DNA from 4 places in the Roseateles sp. GW823-FHT07B05 genome. Region 1 is predicted to be linked to each of the others. Evidence: predicted binding sites of a transcription regulator. Region 1 holds the regulator's gene; each other region holds the start of a gene.
The links. Region 1 encodes sigma-54, which starts transcription at its own class of promoters, with help from an activator protein. Its sites were predicted from a motif close to TGGCANGNAANCTGCTTT; they were not measured.
Positions count from the first base shown of each region.

Region 1 (3,171 bases):
CTGCACGAGCCGGCTCGAAGCCGAGGGCCTGGCCAAGACCTACGGCGTCCGCAAGGTCGTCAAGAACGTGCATGTGCGCGTCGACTGCGGCGAGGTCGTCGGCCTGCTGGGCCCCAACGGCGCCGGCAAGACGACCAGCTTCTACATGATCGTGGGCCTGGTGCGCTCCGACGCCGGCGTCATCCGCATCGACGGCGCCGAGGTGCAGCGCCAGCCCATCCACGCCCGCGCGCGGCTGGGCCTCTCCTACCTGCCGCAGGAAGCCTCCATCTTCCGCAAGCTGACGGTCGAGCAGAACATCCGCGCGGTGCTGGAGCTGCAGCAGGACGAGCGCGGCAAGGCGCTGTCCAAGGGCCGCATCGACGAGCTGCTGAACGGCCTGCTGCACGACCTGTCCATCGACGGCCTGCGTGACAGCCCGGCGCCGGCACTGTCGGGCGGCGAGCGCCGCCGCGTCGAGATCGCCCGGGCGCTGGCCACGCAGCCGCGTTTCATCCTGCTGGACGAGCCGTTCGCCGGCGTGGACCCCATCGCCGTGCTGGAGATCCAGCGCATCATCGGCTTCCTGAAGGCCCGCGGCATCGGCGTGCTCATCACGGACCACAACGTCCGCGAGACGCTGGGCATCTGCGACCGCGCCTACATCATCAGCGAGGGTGCCGTGCTGGCCGAAGGCACGCCGGACGAGATCGTCGCCAACGCCGATGTGCGGAAGGTGTACCTCGGCGAGCATTTCCGGATGTAGGGATGGTGAGCCCCTCGCCCATCCTCGCGGCGCTGAACGCGCGCGATTCCGGTCGGTCCCCCGAGGGGACGGCGATGCTCACGGCATTGAGCCGCTCGCACATCGCCTGCGGGCCGGCTTGGGAGCGGCCCGGCGCCGGTCCGCGGGTCACACCATGAAACAGACCCTCCAGGTCCGCCTCAGTCAGCACTTGGCGCTGACGCCCCAGTTGCAGCAGTCCATCCGGCTGCTGCAGCTGTCGACGCTGGAGCTGCACCAGGAGGTCGAGCAGATGCTGGCCGCCAACCCGCTGCTGGAGGCCGAGGAAGAGTTCACCGTCAGCGCGCCGGAGCTGGCCACCAATGCGCCGGCCGAGGCCGGCACGGAGGCGTCGGCCGGGGAGTCCGAGGGCGGGGAGTCTGCCGAGCTCAGCGGCGAGGACTTCGGCGGCACCGAGCGCGAGGACTGGGAGAACGGCACCGAGCGCGACGACTTCGACGGCATCCGTGAGCTGCCCAGCAGCAGCCCGTCCAGCGGCGACGACGACGGCGAGCGCGAGAGCCAGGAGTCCGCCGAGACGACGCTGGCCGAGCACCTGGCACAGCAGCTGGCCGGCCTGAGCCTGTCGGCCGCCGACCGCGCGGCGCTGCACGTCGTCATCGAGTCGCTGAACGAGGACGGCTACCTCGAAGACCCGCTGGAGGACATCGCCACCGCGCTGGCCGGCGACGACCCCGAGGACCGCGACGAGCTGCTGGACCACCTGCGCATCGCGCTGCGCCTGCTGCAGAGCCTGGACCCGGCCGGCATCGGCGCGCGCGACCTGTCCGAATGCCTGGTGCTGCAGCTGCGCGCCCGGCCCAAGAGCCCGGCGCAGGCCATCGCCCTGCTGATCTGCAAGAGTCATCTGGAGCTGCTGGCCCGCCGCGACATGCGCCGGCTGATGGCCGAGACCGGCGCCGACGAGGCCTTGCTGCGCGAGGCGCAAGGCCTCATCACGCGGCTGGAGCCCAAGCCGGGCCGCCGCTTCGCGCAAAGCGCGGCTGCGGCCATCGTGCCCGACGTCATCGTGCGCAAGGTGGGCCGCGAGTTCCGCGTCATGCTGAACCCCGAGGTGGCACCCAAGCTGCGCATCAACGAGCTGTACGCGAACGCGCTGCGCGCCACGCGCGGCGGCATCAGCAACTCGCCGCTGGGCGGGCAGCTGCAGGAGGCGCGCTGGTTCATCAAGAACATCCAGCAGCGCTTCGACACCATCCTGCGCGTCAGCCAGGCCATCGTGGAGCGCCAGCGCGGCTTCTTCACGCACGGCGAGCTGGCCATGAAGCCGCTGGTGCTGCGCGAAATCGCCGACGAGCTGGGCCTGCACGAGTCCACCATCTCGCGCGTGACGACGGCCAAGTACATGGCCACGTCCTGGGGCACCTTCGAGCTGAAGTACTTCTTCGGCTCGGGGCTGAGCACCGAGGCCGGCGGCGAGGCGTCCAGCACCGCGGTGCGCGCGCTGATCAAGCAGTTCGTCGCGGCCGAGGACATCAAGAAGCCGCTGTCCGACAGCGCGCTCGCGGCGATGCTGGAGGAACAGGGCATCCAGTGCGCCCGCCGCACGGTGGCCAAGTACCGCGAAGGCATGAAGATCGCGCCGGCGAATCTGCGCAAGGCGTTGTGAACGAGGCGCTGGCCTTGCTCCAGTCGCTGCGCGAGATGTCGGTGCGGCGGCTCTCCTGACCGCTCAATCCTGCGGCAGCTCCGCCTTGCGCCACTCCCGCGGCGACTGCCCCGTGTGCGCGCGGAACGCGCGTGACAGCGCCGCCTCGCCGCCGTAGCCCACGTCCATCGCGATGTGCTTGAGCGAGCGGCCCTCGCGCAGCCCTTTCTGCGCCAGACCGATGCGCCAGCGCTGCAGGTAGACGCCCGGCGTACAGCCGACGACATCGCGGAAGCTGTTGGCGAACACGGTGCGCGACATGCCCGCCGCCGCCGCCAGCTCCTCCAGCGGCCAGTCGCGCTGCGGCGCCTCGTGCATGGCCACCAGCGCGCCGCGCAGCTTCGGGTGCGACAGCCCGGCCAGCATGCCGGACTCGACCCGGCCCTGCGCCATCAGCTCGCGCAGCACCCAGATCAGCAGCACCTCGAACAGCCGGTCCAGCATCAGCTGGCGGCCGCAATACGTCGCCTCGGCCTCGGCGAACAGCTGCGCCAGCACCGGCGCGCAGCCGGGCACCGACGCCAGCGGCAGGCACACCCAGGCCGGCAGCGCCGCGGCGATGGGATGGCCGGCACCGCCGTCGAAGGCCATGTGGGCGCACAGGAACTCGGCACCGCACGCCGGGTCCGTCACGAAGCGGTGGGCCAGCGGGCGCGGGTAGAGCAGCAGGCTGGGCTCGGTGATGCGCAGCGGCTCGGGCACGCCGTCATGGTGGACGGCCACATCGCCCGACCGGATC
Region 1 covers NZ_JBXAGX010000003.1:163,866-167,036, reverse strand. The annotation lists gene lptB (LPS export ABC transporter ATP-binding protein) at 1-745, shown strand, start outside; gene AC1Q7O_RS08910 (RNA polymerase factor sigma-54) at 900-2,393, shown strand; gene AC1Q7O_RS08905 (AraC family transcriptional regulator) at 2,457-3,171, opposite strand, start outside.

Region 2 (3,171 bases), on a different contig from region 1:
GGCGCCGTCCTTGGCCGCGCGCTCGACGTTCAGACCCGAGCCGACGCGCAAGCCCCCCAGCGTCGTCAGCTTCATCGTCTGGCCCATCACGTCGAACAGCGCGACGTCGGGCGACGGCCGCTCGGTGACGGTCAGGCAGACGCCGTCGCAGGACACGCTGGCACCGATGGCCAGCTCGTCGTCGAAGCCCGCCGGCAGCTTCAGCGCCAGCGTGTGCAGCCCCTCGCGGGCGTCAATCGATTCGACATGGGCGACGCCCTGGACGATGCCTGTGAACATGATGAAAAAAGGCCCCGAGTGGGGCCGTTTTGATGCGTTGCAGCCAGCTTACCAGCTGACCTCGCGGTCCGGCGTCGAGCCGATCTTGTGGATGGACAGGTCCGCTCCCTCGAACTCCTGCTCGGCGTCCAGCCGCAGGCCGACGACCTTGCGGATGACCCCGTAGACGACGAAGCCGCCCGCCAGCGCCCAGGCCACGCCGCCCAGCGTGCCCAGCAGCTGCGCACCGAAGCTCACGCCGCCCAGGCCGCCCAGCGCGTGCTGGCCGAACACGCCGCAGGCGATGCCGCCCCAGGCGCCGCACAGGCCGTGCAGCGGCCACACACCCAGCACGTCGTCGATCTTCCAGCGGTTCTGCGTGAGGGTGAAGAACTGCACGAACAGCCAGCCAGCGACGCCGCCCGTCACCAGCGCGCCCAGCGGGTGCATCACGTCGGAGCCGGCGCAGACGGCCACCAGCCCGGCCAGCGGGCCGTTGTACGCAAAGCCGGGGTCGTTGCGGCCCAGCAGCACGGCCACCAGCGTGCCGCCGGCCATGGCCATCAGCGAGTTGACGGCGACGAGGCCGGACATCTTGTCCAGCGTCTGCGCGCTCATCACGTTGAAGCCGAACCAGCCCACCGTCAGCACCCAGGCGCCTAAAGCGAGGAACGGGATGCTGGACGGCGGGTGCGCACTCATCGCACCGTCCTTGCGGTAGCGGTTCAGCCGCGGGCCCAGCAGCAGCACGGCGGCCAGGCCGATCCAGCCGCCCACGGCGTGCACGACGACGCTGCCGGCAAAGTCGTGGAACTCGGCGCCCGTGGCGGCCTTCAGCCAGGCCTGGATGCCGAACGCCTGGTTCCACGCGATGCCCTCGAAGAACGGGTAGACGAAGCCGACGATGACCGACGTGGCCGCCAGTTGCGGGCCGAAGCGGGCCCGCTCGGCAATGCCGCCCGACACGATGGCCGGAATGGCCGCCGCGAACGTCAGCAGGAAGAAGAACTTGACCAGCTCGTAGCCGTTCTTCTGCGTCAGTTGCTCGGCACCGACGAAGAAGTGCGTGCCATAGGCGACGAGGTAGCCGACGAGGAAGTAGGCCAGCGTGGACACGGCGAAGTCCACGAGGATCTTGACCAGCGCATTGACCTGGTTCTTCTTGCGCACGGTGCCCAGCTCCAGGAAGGCAAAGCCCGCGTGCATGGCCAGCACCATGATGGCGCCCAGCAGGATGAAGAGCGCATCCGCGCCCTGCTTGATCGATGACTCCAACGCTGTCTCCTGTGTCGGTTCCCGGCTCCAGGCTTGGGCAACGCGCACCAAGCCGAACAAAACCGCACCGAAACAGCAAGTTCAATGCCCAGTCTTGATGCATGCGCATCGCCGGGCACGGGCGCCACAGCGGCGCCGGAAGTTCTACTTTGGTGCGCCTACCGCACCTTCTTCGAACATTGATGCACTGAATCCGAGCGTCCAGCGGCCATCCGCCCAGCGCACGACCGGCCGCTTGATGACGCTGGGTTCCGCCAGCATCAGCGCCGCGGCGGCGGCGTCGTCAACGACGGCGGCCTTGGCGGCGGCGTCCAGCTTGCGCCAGGTCGTGCCGGCGCGGTTGACGAGCTTGTCGCGGCCGAAGGCAGCCAGCCAAGCGGGCAGCAACTCGGCCGGCACGCCCTGCTTCTTGAAGTCATGGAAGGCGACTTCCAGGCCCCGCTCGGCCAGCCAGACGCGGGCCTTCTTGACGGTGTCGCAGTTGGGGATGCCATAGACGGTGATCATGGCGGCGACCGTACCATGCGCGGCATGATCGACTGGCTGGACGACGCTTCCCTCGACTTCCCGCCCAGCCACCGCGCGCTGGGCCCCGACACCGACGCGCCCGGCCTGCTCGCCGCCGGCGGCACACTGACGCCGGAGCGCCTGGCCGCAGCCTACCGCCGAGGCGTCTTCCCCTGGTACGGCCCCGGCCAGCCGCCGCTGTGGTGGGCGCCCGACCCGCGCATGGTGCTGAAGACGGCGGACTTCAAGCTCTCGCGCTCGCTGCGCAAGACCGTGCAGCGCTTCGCCGCCACGCCCGGCTGCGAGATCCGCGTCGACTTCGACCGCGCCGCCGTGCTCAAGGCCTGCGCCAGCGTGCCGCGCGAGGGCCAGAACGGCACCTGGATCGTGCCGGCACTGCAGGCCGCCTACCTCTCCTGGCCGGCCATGCACAGCGTAGAGACGTGGGTGGACGGCGAACTCGTCGGTGGCCTCTACGGCGTCAACCTGGGCACCATGTTCTACGGCGAATCCATGTTCATGCGCCGCACCGACGCGTCCAAGATCGCCTTGTGCGCCCTCATCTGCCTGTGCCGCGAGTTCGGCATCCCGTGGATAGACTGCCAGCAGAACACCGGCCACCTCGCGTCACTGGGCGCCGCCGAAGTGCCGCGCCCCGTGTTCGAAGCCCACCTCGCCACCCATGTCGGTGACGCCGCCCCCGGGCCCTGGACCTATCATCCGGACCACTGGCACCGGCTTCTCGATTCGAAGTGACCCACCCCAAAGAACTGCCCCTCGCGCAGATCCAGTTCTACGCCACGGCCGCCTACCCGTGCAGCTACGTGGCGGGCCGCCAGGCGCGCTCGCAGGTCGCCACGCCCAGCCACCTGATCCACGCGGACGCCTACTCCAACCTCGTCGCCGCCGGTTTTCGCCGCAGCGGGTTGTTCACCTACCGCCCCTATTGCGACCAGTGCCGCGCCTGCATCGCGCTGCGCGTGCCGGTGGACCGTTTCGAGCCCAACCGCAGCCAGAAGCGTGCGTGGAAGGCGCACCGCCAGCTGAACGCCAAGGTCATGCGGCTGGGCTACTCACCCGAGCATTACGCGCTGTACCTGCGCTACCAGGCCGGCCGTCACAGCGGCGGCG
Region 2 covers NZ_JBXAGX010000002.1:487,945-491,115, forward strand. The annotation lists gene AC1Q7O_RS06430 (riboflavin synthase subunit alpha) at 1-279, opposite strand, end outside; gene AC1Q7O_RS06435 (ammonium transporter) at 328-1,533, opposite strand; gene AC1Q7O_RS06440 (Spx/MgsR family RNA polymerase-binding regulatory protein) at 1,678-2,040, opposite strand; gene AC1Q7O_RS06445 (leucyl/phenylalanyl-tRNA--protein transferase) at 2,065-2,796, shown strand; gene AC1Q7O_RS06450 (arginyltransferase) at 2,793-3,171, shown strand, end outside.
Region 2: AC1Q7O_RS06435 (ammonium transporter) is a predicted target of sigma-54. The motif match lies at 1,606-1,623, and genes of this name have one in related genera.

Region 3 (3,171 bases), 110 kb from region 1:
ACTGCGCAGCGGCGACCTGATCGAGCTGGCCGGCACGCAGATGCAGTTCATCCAAGGCTGACACGCCCTCGAAAGGGGCACTTCCAGCCGCCCGGCAGCGCCGGACCGGCGGGAGTCGCCGGCGTGTGATTTCCTCACGGCCGGGATGCCCCCAACTCGGTATTCCGACCGTTCGCCCCCCGGGGCGGGTGCGTACATTCTTGGCTCCACCTCGCCAGGCGCGAGGCCCCCGATCCCGAGCCAACGCATCGCATGAACATCCGCGTCCTGGGCTGCTCCGGCGCCATCGCCGCCGGCTACAAGACCACCGCCTTCCTGCTGGACGACGATGTCCTCATCGACGCCGGCACCGGCGTGGGCGACCTGCCGCTGGATGCCCTGGCCGCCATCGACCACATCCTGCTGACGCACTCCCACCTGGACCATGTGCTGGGCATCCCGCTGCTAGCCGACGCCGTGCTGCGCCTGCGCGCGGCCGCCGGCCGCCCGCCCATCCAGGTGCACGCGCTGCCGCAGACGCTGGCGGCGCTGCAGCAGCACATCTTCAATGGCGCCATCTGGCCCGACTTCACACGCCTGCCCAGCCGCGAGGCGCCGGTGCTGAGCCTGCACCCCTTCCAGGTCGGCGACCGGCTGGACCTGGGCGGCCGCGCCATCGAGGTGCTGTCGGCCGCACACACGGTGCCGGCGGTGGGTTTCGCCGTCGACGGCGGCGCGGCCGGCGGCCATGCGCACTGGGTCTTCACCGGTGACACCGGGCCCAACCCGGCGCTGTGGCAGCGGCTGGCGCAGCTGCGCCTGTCCCACCTGGTCATCGAGACGGCCTTCAGCGACGACGAGATCGAGCTGGCCCACGTCAGCCAGCACCTGTGCCCGACCGAGCTCGGCCGGGAGCTGGCGCAGCTCGCCGGCAGCGTGGACGTGCGCATCACGCACATCAAGCCCGGCGAGATGGATGCCGTCATGGCCGGCGTGCAGGCCCTCACCAGCCCGCACCGCATCAGCGCGCTGCAGGCGGGGCAGGAGATGGTTCTGTAACTGGACGTTAGCGGTGAAACACGAACGGCGCCTCGGCGCCGTTTTTGCTGTCTGACGTTTCTTGCCCGCCGGCCGTCAAGCGACAAAACGCGTCACCTGGAAGTGACGATTTTTGTCAGAAGCGGGCCCGCAAGGCCTTCGGACGTGTGCTTTTGCACGGATCACCCCCCACAAAAAGCTGGCACGCCCCCTGCATTCATGGGATCTGCCCACCTCCCAACCACTCTCGCTGGAGAACAGACATGCAACTGAAAGCTCGCACCCAAGCCCAGAAGGGCTTCACCCTGATCGAACTGATGATCGTCGTGGCCATCATCGGCATCCTGGCCGCAGTGGCACTGCCGCAGTACCGCACGTACACGACGCGCGCCAAGGCGGCAAACGCCCTGACGGTCGCTGACTCGCTGAAGTCCGCCGTTGCCCTGTGCATTCAGGAAAAGGGCGGTGACAAGACTGGCTGCGACGCTGGCACCAACGGCATCATGGCGACTGGCGACTTCAAGGGCACGAAGGAAGTCAAGTCGCTGGACTCCGTCACCAACGGAAAAATCACGATCACTCTGAACAATATCGGCGCGGGCACCGAGAACGAGAAGATCGTTTTCGACGTGGACCAAATCGTCGGCAACGCCGTTATCTGGAAGACGACTACCAGCATCACCGACACGGTGATCAAGGAATCGCTGGAGAAGAACAACGTCAGCAGCTAAGCATGACGTTTCAAGGTGCCGCCCCGGCGGCACTGACCAAGACAAGGGGCTTCGGCCCCTTTCTTTTCGTCTACCTTCCCTGCGAATGCCCCTCAAGCACCGTCTCACCACCCTGGCCGCGCTGATCGCCATCGCGGCCTGGATGCTGCTGGCCCATCCCTACCAGGGGCTACGGCATGACGGCATCTTGTACTTCGGGCAGGCGCTGCTGAACTCGCGCGTGCCGGGCCTCGCCCAGGACGTCTTCTTCGCCGGCGGCTCGCAGGATCGCTACTCGATCTATTCGCACCTGACGGTGCCGCTCTACGCGCACCTGGGCCAGATGGGCACCCATGTCGCCGTGCTGCTGGTCGGCTGGGCGCTCATGCTGGGCGCGATGCTGGCGCTGCTGCGCCGCTTCGAGCCGACCGGGCCGTTGCCGCTGTGGGGACTGCTGGCCTTTGCCGTCATGTCGCCAACCTACGGCGGCACCTGGGTGTTCAGCTATGGCGAGCCCTTCGTCACGGCACGCAGCTTTGCGGAGCCCGCACTGCTGTGGAGCCTCGTGGCTCTGCTGGCGGGCAAGTGGCGCGCCGTGGTGGGCTTGCAGCTGCTGGCGGCGCTGTTCCATCCGCTGATGGCGCTGCCCGTCATGGCCATCAGCTGGTGCCACCTCGCCGAGGCCGACCGTCGCTGGTGGTGGCTGCTGGCCGGCATTCCCGTGGCGCTGCTCGCGGGCTTCGCGGGCATTCCCCCGTGGATTGGCCTGCTCAAGGTCTACGACCCGTACTGGTGGGCGCTCGTGGAGACGGGCAACCGCCAGGTCCTGCTCGCCAACTGGACGCTGCAGGACCACCTCACCGTCGTGCTGGACCTGGCCGTGCTGCTCGCGGCCACCCGGCTGCGTCCGGCAGACGCCGGCACCCGTCTGATCTACGCCGTGGTGTTGATCACGGTCGCCTTCATCGGCCTGACGGCGCTCTGCGTCGACGGCCTGCACATCGTCCTGCTCACGCAACTGCAGCTGTGGCGAGCGCACTGGGTGGCGCATCTGCTCGCCATGGCGCTGGCGCCGTGGCTGCTCGCCCGCCTCTGGCAGCACGGCGGGCTGTGGCCGGTCAGCGCCTGCGCGCTGGCACTGGCGCTGCTGAACGCCCACATCGGCACAGACCATGGCGTTGCAACACTGTCCCTGTGGGCGCTCGCCTCCCTCGTGGCCTGGCGTGTGCGCAGTGCCTCCCGCACCACCGTGCATCTAGCGTGCGGCTGCATCGCCTTGTGTGCGCTGGGCCTGTCGGCGCAGCAGCTCGACGGTCAGCTGCGACAGCTGAGCTGGCAATCGCCATCGACGCTGTGGGGCGACGGCCTCTTCAAGCTCGCAGCTTTTCCGGCTGTCGCGGCGGCGGCATTCGCCGCGCTGCTGCAGGTCGCCGGCCGGGGAACG
Region 3 covers NZ_JBXAGX010000003.1:55,229-58,399, reverse strand. The annotation lists gene AC1Q7O_RS08415 (FHA domain-containing protein) at 1-61, shown strand, start outside; gene AC1Q7O_RS08410 (3',5'-cyclic-nucleotide phosphodiesterase) at 253-1,038, shown strand; gene AC1Q7O_RS08405 (pilin) at 1,281-1,748, shown strand; gene AC1Q7O_RS08400 (hypothetical protein) at 1,834-3,171, shown strand, end outside.
Region 3: AC1Q7O_RS08405 (pilin) is a predicted target of sigma-54. The motif match lies at 1,218-1,235, and genes of this name have one in related genera.

Region 4 (3,171 bases), on a different contig from region 1:
CATGCCAGGCGTTGGCCACCAGCATGCCGGACTTGACCCGCTTGGCCACGGCCAGCATGTAGCGGAACAGCAGCTCCTTGGCCGTCAGCGCACCCAGTGCCACCCACAGCGCGGCCATGTGCACCTGGGGAATGGCGTCGGGCTGCTCCAGCTTGACGGCGGCCGTCCACAGCATGCCCAGGCCCACGCCCAGCAGTAGCAGGCCCAGCACCAGCGAGGCGGCCGTCTCGTAGCGGTGGTGGCCGTAGGGGTGGTCCGCGTCGGCGTCTTTCTGGCTGTGGTGGTTGGCCAGCAGCACGACGAAGTCGGCGACGAGGTCGGACAGCGAATGCACGCCGTCCGCCACCAGTGCCTGCGACTTGGTCAGCACGCCAGCCACGATCTGCACGGTGGTGAGCACCAGGTTGACGATCACGCTGACCCAGGTGCTGCGCGAGGCGGCCGCGGCACGCTCGGCCTGCGTGTGCTCGGAGGCCTCGGAGTCATCGCTGGCGGGCGGGTAGGGGGTCACGTGCGAATCGTTGTTGGCGCCACACTGCCGCGGCGAAGACAAAGAAAAACGGCCCCGTGGGGCCGTTGGACTCGGTGCTTAGCCGGCGGTCAGTCGCGGTCCCGAGACACTCGCGGGCAACTGGCGGAAGCGGTGAGATTCGAACTCACGGAAGGCTCACACCTTCGACGGTTTTCAAGACCGTTGGATTAAACCACTCTCCCACGCTTCCGGAAGGCTGCGCATTCTACGGGTGCCGGCTCAGCCGCCGGGCTTCTGCGCCTGTTCGCAGTCCACCTGGAGGATCTCGCGCGACGTGCCGTCGATGCGCGCAGCCGTCAGCCGGCCGCCCCAGATGCAGCCGGTGTCCAGCCCCAGCAGCGTCGGCCGGTCCAGCAGGCCCAGCGTGGACCAGTGGCCGAACGCGATGGGGGTGTCGGCGGTGCGCCGGCCGGGCACGTCGAACCAGGGCAGGTAGCCGGCGGGTGCGGCGCCGGCGCCGTCCTTGGTCTTCAGGTCCATGTCGCCGTCGGCGGTGCAGAAGCGCAACCGCGTCAGCGCGTTGACGGTGACGCGCAGCCGCGCGTTGCCTGTCAGGCCGGCATCCCAGCGGGCCGGCTCGTTGCCGTACATGGCGTGCAGAAAGTCGGGCAGGGCCGGGCCGCGCAGCACGGCCTCCACCTCGGCGGCGGCGGCCAGCGTGTCGTCGCGGCTCCACTGCGGCACGACGCCGGCGTGCACCATCAGCCAGCCGGCCTCGAACACAGCCAGCCGCTGCTGGCGCAGCCAGACCAGCAGCGCGTCGCGGTCGGGGGCCTGCAGCACGGGCGCCAGCGTGTCGCTGCGGTGTTCCTGTCGCGCGCCGTGCGCCACGGCGAGCAGGTGCAGGTCGTGGTTGCCCAGCAGGCAGGTGGCAGCGCCGTCCAGCGCCTGCAGCCGGCGCAGCGTGGCCAGCGACTGCGGGCCGCGGTTGACGAGGTCGCCCAGCAGCCAGAGCCGGTCCCGCGATGGCGAGAAATCGATGCGGGACAGCAGGCGGTCCAGCGCGTCGCAGCAGCCCTGCACGTCGCCGATGAGGTAGTTCATGCCGTCATGCTAAATGGACTAGGGATGTCGGGATTTCTGACACAAGTGCGAATAAGTTCCGAAAGCGATCTCCAAGTGCTTGTTCTGAAATGGAAATTCAGCGTGGCTTGAATATTGCGAAAGAGGTCCACCCCAGGCTGGTGCCTGGACCTGTTTCATCTTGGAGACCCCATGTACAACGACAACCCCGCACCGCGCGCCAGGCTGCTGAGCCTGCTGGTCGCCGCGGCCTGCGCCGGCGTGGCGCTGCCCGCCGCCGCCGATCCCTCCATCTCGCTGACCGCCGTCTACGCGCTGGACGGCGCGGCCGAGGCCGATGCCATCGCCGATACCGGCTTCACCGCGCCTCCCAGTGGCGGTGACTTCTACTTCAGCAAGGACTCGGGCACCTCCAGCGTCTTCTTCCACACGTATGGCTTCACGAGCAGCCCGACGTACTTCGGCGCCCGTGCTTCCGGCCAAGGCCTGGACTTCTACGCGAAGACCAGCGCGCTCTACAGCGGCACCTACACGAACACGTCCGGCAGCGCCATCGCGCTGAACTTCAGCTTCAACCTGGACGGCGGCGAAGTGGCGCTGTGGGGCACGGGCAATGGCTCGGCCAACCTGCGCCTGCAGATCCGCCGCAACGGCAGCGTCGTCAGCCAGGGCGACACGCTGATCACGCAGGTCGGCGCCACGGTCAACTGCTCCGAGAGCGACATCGGCGCGCTGGGCGCCTGGGCCAGCTGCGCGGCCGCGGATTCCAACTCGGTGTGGGGTGCCGGCGGTGCCTACTCGGTGGACATGGGCCTGGTGGCGGCAGGCGAGACCATCACCATCGACTACGACATTGTCTCGACAGTCAGCGGGCAGTACATCGACGGCGCGGAGAGCTCCGGCAACTGCAACTACGGTGGCTATGCCCGCAATGCCGAAGGCGGCGAGCAGTCCAACGGGCCCTGCGTGAGCTACAACGGCATCGCCCGCTCCGGCGACCCGTTCAATGGCAACGAGCCTTTCGTCAACGCCGACTTCCTGCTGACCGCCGAGGCGGTGGACCTGCCCGAGCCGGGCAGCCTGGCCCTGCTGGCCGCGGCCGGTGGCGGGCTGCTGGTGAGCCGACGCCGACGCGGCGGCGGTTCCGCCGGCTGACGGCGCCCGCGTCCCTTGGCGAGCGGCACCTGCGGGTGCCGCTTTTCTTTCGACCCTAGACTCGCGCGCCATGGCTCGCTACGCATTCATCTGGGAACTGGGCGGCGCCTACGGCCACCTGGGACGCATGATCCCGGTGGCCCGGGCGCTGCAGCAGCGCGGCCACGAGGTCGTGTTCATCATCCGCGAGCTGGTGGAGGCCGAGCGCCTGCTGGGGCCGCATGGCTTCAAGTGGTACCAGGCGCCGCTGTGGATGGGCCGCGTCATGAACCTGCCGGACCCGCTCAGCCTGCCCGAGCTGCTGATGGGCGTGGGTTTCCTGGACCCGCCGGCGCTGCTGGGCATCTGCCGCGCCTGGCGCAACATGCTGGCCGCGCTGCAGGTGGATGCACTGCTGTTCGACTACGCGCCCACGGCCGTGCTGGCCAGCCGGGGCCTGGGGCTGCCGGGCATCAACCTGG
Region 4 covers NZ_JBXAGX010000009.1:155,078-158,248, forward strand. The annotation lists gene AC1Q7O_RS19400 (cation diffusion facilitator family transporter) at 1-511, opposite strand, end outside; tRNA gene AC1Q7O_RS19405 (tRNA-Ser) at 633-722, opposite strand; gene AC1Q7O_RS19410 (symmetrical bis(5'-nucleosyl)-tetraphosphatase) at 752-1,576, opposite strand; gene AC1Q7O_RS19415 (PEP-CTERM sorting domain-containing protein) at 1,748-2,710, shown strand; gene AC1Q7O_RS19420 (glycosyltransferase) at 2,781-3,171, shown strand, end outside.
Region 4: AC1Q7O_RS19415 (PEP-CTERM sorting domain-containing protein) is a predicted target of sigma-54. The motif match lies at 1,680-1,697, and genes of this name have one in related genera.